DNA from 2 places in the Rhizobium sp. PvP014 genome. Region 1 is predicted to be linked to the other one. Evidence: riboswitches for the same ligand, from Rfam matches in the RefSeq annotation. Region 1 holds a riboswitch; the other holds the start of a gene.
The links. A riboswitch is a leader RNA that binds a small molecule or an ion and turns the genes downstream of it on or off. The one in region 1 is predicted to bind S-adenosylmethionine.

Region 1 (3,402 bases):
TTTGAAAGTCTCGCCTTCGTCCGTCTTCATATCGTAGGTGCCGAACATGACGCCGGATGGCGTGTCGAGCGGGCACCCGGACGAATACTCGTAGCTGTCGCCCGGCTCCAGTCGCGGCTGGTCGCCAACGACGCCTGGTCCGTCGACCTCGTCGACGATCCCGTTTTCGTCCGTGATGTTCCAGTAGCGATGCACGAGCGTGACGCTGATCGAGGACTTGTTCTCGATCACGATCCGGTATCCCCAGACATAACGACTGTCCTCGGGGCTCGACTGCTCCTCGAGATAATAGGGCTCGACGGCGACGTCTATGTCTCTGGTGCGGGCGCGGTACATTGGCACCTCAAGATTGCTCATCGTGCCGATATCGTACAGTGGGGGAGAAAGGTCAAGAATTCTCGCGGCTTGCATCTGAGGCAATGTCGCGTTCTTGATGATAGGGATAACTGATTTGGTAAACCCGGAGCGTTCCGGGTCTACCCATCGTTCGGCGTAAAGCCGATCAGATCTGCTTCAGCGCCTGCGCGAAATCTTCCAGCAGGTCGTCCGCATCCTCGATGCCGGCCGAAAAGCGCACGGTGCCGGGCGAAATTGCTAGTTCCGTACGGGCTTCGTCGCTGAGGTTTTTGTGCGTCGTCGTTGCCGGATGCGTGATGATGGAGCGGGTGTCGCCGAGATTGTTGGAGATGGTGACCACCTCCATGGCATTCTGCAGCTTGAAGGCCGCTTCCTTGCCGCCCTTCAGCTCGAAACAGACCAGCGTCGATCCGCCCGTCATCTGCTTGGCGATGATATCGGCCTGCGGATGATCCTTGCGACCGGGATAGATCACTTTCGCGACCTTGGACTGCTCGGCCAGGAAATCGGCGATCTTTGCCGCATTCGACGTCTGCTGGGCAACACGGATCGGCAGCGTTTCCAGGCCCTTGATCAGTGTCCATGCGGTAAACGGTGACATCGCCGGACCGGTATGGCGATAATAGTCCTGCAGGTGCTCCAGAACCCATTCGCGATCCGACAGGATGACACCGGCAAGGCTGCGGCCCTGGCCGTCAATATGCTTGGTGGCGGAATAGACGACCACATGGGCGCCGAGTTCCAACGGCCGCTGGAAGAGCGGCGTTGCAAACACATTGTCGACCACCAGACGGGCGCCGACCTGATTGGCAAGCTTGGCAACGCCGGCAATGTCGATCACTTCCAGCGTCGGGTTTGTCGGGCTTTCCAGGAAAAACACCTTGGTGTTGGGCTTGATCGCCGCTTCCCAGTTGGCAAGGTCGCGACCGTCCACCAGCGTGCATTCGATGCCGTAGCGCGGGGCGAGCGTTTCGACAACCCAGCGGCAGGAACCGAACAGGGCCCGCGCGGCAACGATATGGTCGCCGGCGCGAAGCTGGCACATGAGCGCTGCCGTGATGGCGGCCATGCCGGAGGCGGTGGCGCGGGCTTCTTCTGCACCCTCCAGCGCACACATGCGCTTTTCGAACATGTCGTTGGTGGGGCTGCCGTAGCGGGCATAGATATAGCCGTCGGCCTCGCCCTTGAAACGGGCCTCGGCGGCTTCTGAACTGTCGTAGGCGAAGCCCTGCGTCAGGTAGATGGCTTCCGACATCTCGCCATATTGCGAGCGCAGCGTGCCGCCATGGACGAGCGTGGTGGCCGGGCGCCAGTTCTTGTTCGGGGTTTTGCTCATGTGTTCATCACCTTCGTGATACAAAAAAAACCGGCCGCAATCGCAGACCGGTTTTCAACCCGGTCTTTTTAGCCACTTGTTTAACGTGGCTGCAAGCCGACCGGCCAAATCACCACGGGATAAAGCTGCCTTACGCCTCGCTTCCGCTTGCGTCAATGGTCCGCATTTGGTTTTGTCGGCCCCAAAATCTGAAAGAGACATGATGGCTCGCGAAACGGGAATTCTGGCGGACCGCGCCATTGCGGCGCTCTTCGAACAAGGACGGCTGAAGTCCGAGAGGGCGCTTGATCAGGACCAGATCCAGCCGGCAAGCCTTGATCTGCGCTTGGGCCAGAAGGCGTTTCGCGTGCGCGCCTCGTTCATGCCGGGGCCGATGAGTCTCGTGTCCGACAAGCTTGAGCGCCTCAGCCTGCACGTCATCGATCTCTCCGAAAGCGCCGTCCTCGAAACCGGCTGCGTCTATATCGTGCCGCTGATGGAAAGCCTCGATCTGCCGGCCGAGATGTCGGCTTCGGCCAATCCGAAAAGCTCCACCGGCCGCCTCGATATCTTTACCCGCGTCATCACCGATCGCGCCCAGGAGTTCGACAAGATCCCTTCAGGCTATTGCGGCCCGCTCTATCTGGAAATCTCGCCACGCACCTTCCCGATCGTCGTGCGCCAGGGCTCGCGCCTGTCGCAGATCCGCTTCCGGATCGGCAACGCCCTTCTCCAGGAGCCGGAGCTGTTGGCGCTGCATGAAGCCGAAACGCTGGTTGCCGCCGCGCAGCCGAACATATCCGGCGGCGGCATAGCGCTGTCGATCGATCTTGCCGGCGACAAGGATGGCCTGATCGGCTATCGCGGCAAGCACCACACGGCCGTCGTCGATGTCGACAAGAAGGCCCAGCACGATCTGTTCGATTTCTGGGAGCCGATCCACAGCCGCGGCCGCAACGAACTGATCCTCGATCCGGACGAATTCTACATCCTCGTCTCGCGCGAGGCCGTCCATGTGCCACCGCTTTATGCAGCCGAAATGACACCGTTCGACCCGCTGGTCGGCGAATTCCGCGTCCATTACGCCGGCTTCTTCGACCCCGGCTTCGGCCACGAAGCCGCCGGCGGCCGCGGCAGCCGCGCAGTCCTGGAGGTGCGCAGCCACGAGGTCCCGTTCATCCTCGAAGACGGCCAGATCGTCGGTCGCCTCGTCTACGAACACATGCTGGAAGAACCCCAGGGCCTCTACGGCTCCGGCCTCGGCTCGAACTATCAGGCGCAGGGCCTCAAACTCTCCAAGCATTTCCGCAGCTAGAAAGCCGCCCCCGGACGCTTCCACCCCGGCGACCTTGACAGACACGGCCCATTGTTGGAAACCTTCCCCCGACGCGGGTGTAGCTCAATGGTAGAGCAGCAGCTTCCCAAGCTGAATACGAGGGTTCGATTCCCTTCACCCGCTCCAGACGTTTCAATTACTTACAGGAAATGGCGTTTCACTGTTTCACCGCCGTTACACTGGCGCGGTTCGCGTTTCGTGCTTCGGCTATTTTGCGGCTCGTCTCAAGCCCGTCGCCGCGGCTGTACTTTTTGGTCATCTTCGTTGTCGAGTGCGTCGCGAGACTGCTGGCAAGCTCCAGCGACCCGGTGGCCTCGACGGTTTCTGAAACCGCGCCTGCGCGCGAGTCCATCGACAAGATGTTCGAAGGAACTCCAGCCTTGTCTCTCACTTT
Region 2 (3,402 bases), 710 kb from region 1:
CCTGGGTTTCCAGGCAGAAGCCGGCGTAAGGCGCGTAGGGACGGCCTTCCATGCCGGGCACCGGCAAGGCGAGCTTGAAGCCCGCGTAGAACTGGATCCCCGGCTCCGTGGTGCGCACTTCGAGCTGCACGCCGGAATACAGGCTGCGGGCAAGCGCGATCGAGCGCTTGGCGGTCCTTTCCTCCGAGAGGCAGTAGTTGTGATCGAACGGCACCTGCTCGCCATCGGCACCGGTCCGCTGGATCGGACCCATCTCGCTCAGGTCGAACGTGGTGCCAGCAAGCGGCATCAGGACGCCGGTCGGCACCATCCTTTCATCCACCGCCGTCAGCTCAGCCGCGGCGATCATCATGTCGTGGCCGAAAATGTCGGGACGACCGTCGAGATTGAAATAGGAGTGCTGGCAGACGTTGGCGGGCGTCGGCTGGTCGGTCACCGTGTCGTAGATCACCGAAAGCACCCCGTCTTCCATCAGCTGGTAGGTCGCAGTGACGGTGCAATTGCCGGGATATCCGGCGCGTCCGTCCGGGTCGGTGATCTGCAGCACGACTCGGTCTTCCGCGTGATCGACGATCGACCAGATGCGCCGGGCGATACCGTCGGATCCGCCGTGCAGATGGGTTACGCCGTCTTCGTTGAGTTCCAGCTGGTATTCTGTGCCGTCGATCGAGAAGCGGCCATCGCCGATGCGATTGGCACAGCGACCCGGCGTGGCGCCGAAATAGGGCGAGTAGGCCTCATAGTCTGCGAAATTGTCGAACCCCAGCACCAGAGGCGGCTCGTGGCCGGCAAGCCGCAGATCCTGAATAACGGAGCCCCAGGTAAGAACCTGGGCTGTCAGCCCGCCGCCCGACAGCGTGATCCGATGCACCGCCTCGCCGCTCTTCGTCGTGCCGAAAATCTCGAATTCATGACCCGTCATAACCCATCTCCCGAATGTTTGCGGCAAACTGCGTGATTTCGATCAAAGCTGCAACGAGGCCAGCGGAAAATTCCGTCAGGCTCTCATCCAGCAAGGATGACGGGGCAGAAACCGGTCTCGGTCACTCGGTGCCGATTTTTTCGACGTCGTAAGGCGTCGTCTGGTAGATCTCGTTAATCCAGTTTCCAAACAGCAGATGCGCATGACCGCGCCAGCGGTTGAGCGGAGCCAGCGTATCGTCGTTGTGCGGAAAATAGTCGTGCGGCATCTTGATCGGTATGCCGGCATCGACATCGCGGAAATACTCGTCGGCAAGCGAGGTGGAATCGTATTCGACGTGGTTAAACATGAACAGCCGCCGTCCGGCCCGCTCATGCACGAGGCAGAGGCCCATTTCGTCTGATTCCATCAGGATCTCGAGGTCACTGCCGGCCTTTTCAACATCCTCCCGACGAACTTCCGTCCAGCGCGACACCGGCACCTGGAAATCGTCGGAGAAGCCGTTGAGGTAGACGGAGGCCGGCGACAGGTTGCGGTGGCGATAGACCCCAAACGCCTTTTCCTTCAGCCCGTGCTTCGGAACGCCGTGGAAATGATAGATGGCGGCCATCGCCCCCCAGCAGACATTCATGGTGGAATGCACGTTGGTGGTGGTCCAGTCGAAGATTTCCTTCATCTCCTGCCAGTATGTGACGTCCTCGTAGGGCAGGGTTTCCACCGGCGCTCCCGTGATGATGAAACCGTCGAACTTGCGGTGCTTCACCTCTTCCCACGTCTCGTAGAACGACAGGAGATGATCTTCCGATGTGTTCTTGGCCTTGTGGCCGCCGATGCGGACCAGCGAAAACTCGACTTGCAGCGGCGAAGCGCCGACAAGGCGCGCCATCTGCACTTCGGTCTTGATCTTGTTGGGCATGAGGTTGAGAAGCCCGATCTGCAGTGGCCGGATGTCCTGCCTGACCGCCATCGTTTCGGTCATCACGCGCACGCCCTCGGAAACGAGCGTGTTGAAGGCAGGCAGCGTATCGGGGATCTTGATCGGCATCTCTTCAACCCAAAAACAAAAAGCCGGCACGAAGAATCGCAGCCGGCCCGTGGGAAGTTTTTGAAACTCTTCTCGCGGCCCTTTAGCGACTTTTTTTACGTGGCTGCAAGCCGGCCGGCCAAATCACCACGGAATTTCGACTTTTCAAATAATCCCTGCCACGCCCGCCGTCAATGGCAGCAAAAATGACCGCTTTCGCACGAACAGTGCGACACGCGCCTTTCCCTTGCGAGCCGCTTTAGGATATGGGCATGGGCAATGGCCAACTCGACCTTCACGATCCTGCTCGGCGGTGACCTCACCGTAACCGACCGACTGCAAAAGGCAGTTGCCGCAAGCCGCTTCATTGCGGCCGACAGCGGCATGCGCCATGCAGAGGCGCTGGGTGTGATGCCGGAGCTCTGGGTGGGCGACTTCGATTCCTCCGACGCCGCCCTGATCGAGCGCTTTCCGGATGTCGAGCGCCGGACCTATCCGCCTGAAAAGAACGAGACGGACGGCGAGATTGCGACGGCTGAAGCGATCGAACGCGGCGCGACGCGGTTGATCCTGATCGGCGCACTGGGCGGCGAACGATCCGACCACGCGCTCCAGCATTTTCTACATGCGATGAGCCTTGCCGAACGCGGCCATGACGTTCTTCTGACATCCGGCGAGGAAGAGGCTGTGCCGTTTCTCACCGGCACGATGACGCTCGACCTGCCGAAGGGCGCGCTGTTTTCCGTCATCGGTTTTACCGGCCTTGCAGGCCTCGACATTCTCGGCGCGCGCTATCCACTCAAGGATTACGCACTGCCCTTCGGTTCCTCCCGCACCGTGTCCAACGTTGCAGAAGGGCCGGTCCAATTCCATTTACGTGACGGCAGGGCGATGATCCTTGCCCGTCCAAACGATTTTTCCGGAGCATAGACGCCGCATGGCACCGCCTATTCTGAAACTCGACGATATCGTTCTAACCTTCGGCGGCACGCCGCTTCTCAACGGAGCTGCGCTGCAGGTGGAGCCCGGCGACCGCATCTCCCTCGTCGGCCGCAACGGGTCGGGCAAATCGACGCTGATGAAGATCGCCGCCGGCATGGTGGAAGCGCAGTCGGGCGAGGTTTTCCGGCACCCCAATGCGACGATCCGCTATCTCGAACAGGCGCCGGATTTTGCTGGTTACAAAACCGTGCAGGCCTATGCGGAAGCGGGGCTTGGACCGGGCGACGACCCCTACCGCGTCACCTATCTGCTGGAGCATCTGGGCCTGACAGGCGAGGAAGACCCGGTCAGGCTTTCCGGTGGCGAGGCGCGACGTGCAGCACTTGTCCGCGTCATGGCACCGGAACCTGATATCCTGATGCTGGATGAGCCGACCAACCATCTCGATCTGCCGACCATCGAATGGCTGGAAGACGAGCTGCGCAAGACCCGTAGCGCACTGGTCGTCATCAGC

Region 2: it holds a riboswitch for S-adenosylmethionine, as region 1 does, so the genes downstream of both, metA (homoserine O-succinyltransferase) here and J3A65_RS20210 (O-succinylhomoserine sulfhydrylase) in region 1, are expected to answer to the same signal.

What each region holds. Positions count from the first base shown of each region.
Region 1 is NZ_JAGIOT010000002.1:3,230,052-3,233,453, forward strand. It holds gene apaG (Co2+/Mg2+ efflux protein ApaG) at 1-336, opposite strand, end outside; gene J3A65_RS20210 (O-succinylhomoserine sulfhydrylase) at 503-1,693, opposite strand; SAM riboswitch at 1,741-1,819, opposite strand; gene J3A65_RS20215 (2'-deoxycytidine 5'-triphosphate deaminase) at 1,893-2,987, shown strand; tRNA gene J3A65_RS20220 (tRNA-Gly) at 3,061-3,134, shown strand; gene J3A65_RS20225 (hypothetical protein) at 3,166-3,360, opposite strand.
Region 2 is NZ_JAGIOT010000002.1:2,519,291-2,522,692, forward strand. It holds gene J3A65_RS16825 (aldose epimerase family protein) at 1-922, opposite strand, end outside; gene metA (homoserine O-succinyltransferase) at 1,044-1,967, opposite strand; SAM riboswitch at 2,030-2,107, opposite strand; gene J3A65_RS16835 (thiamine diphosphokinase) at 2,226-2,876, shown strand; gene J3A65_RS16840 (ABC-F family ATP-binding cassette domain-containing protein) at 2,884-3,402, shown strand, end outside.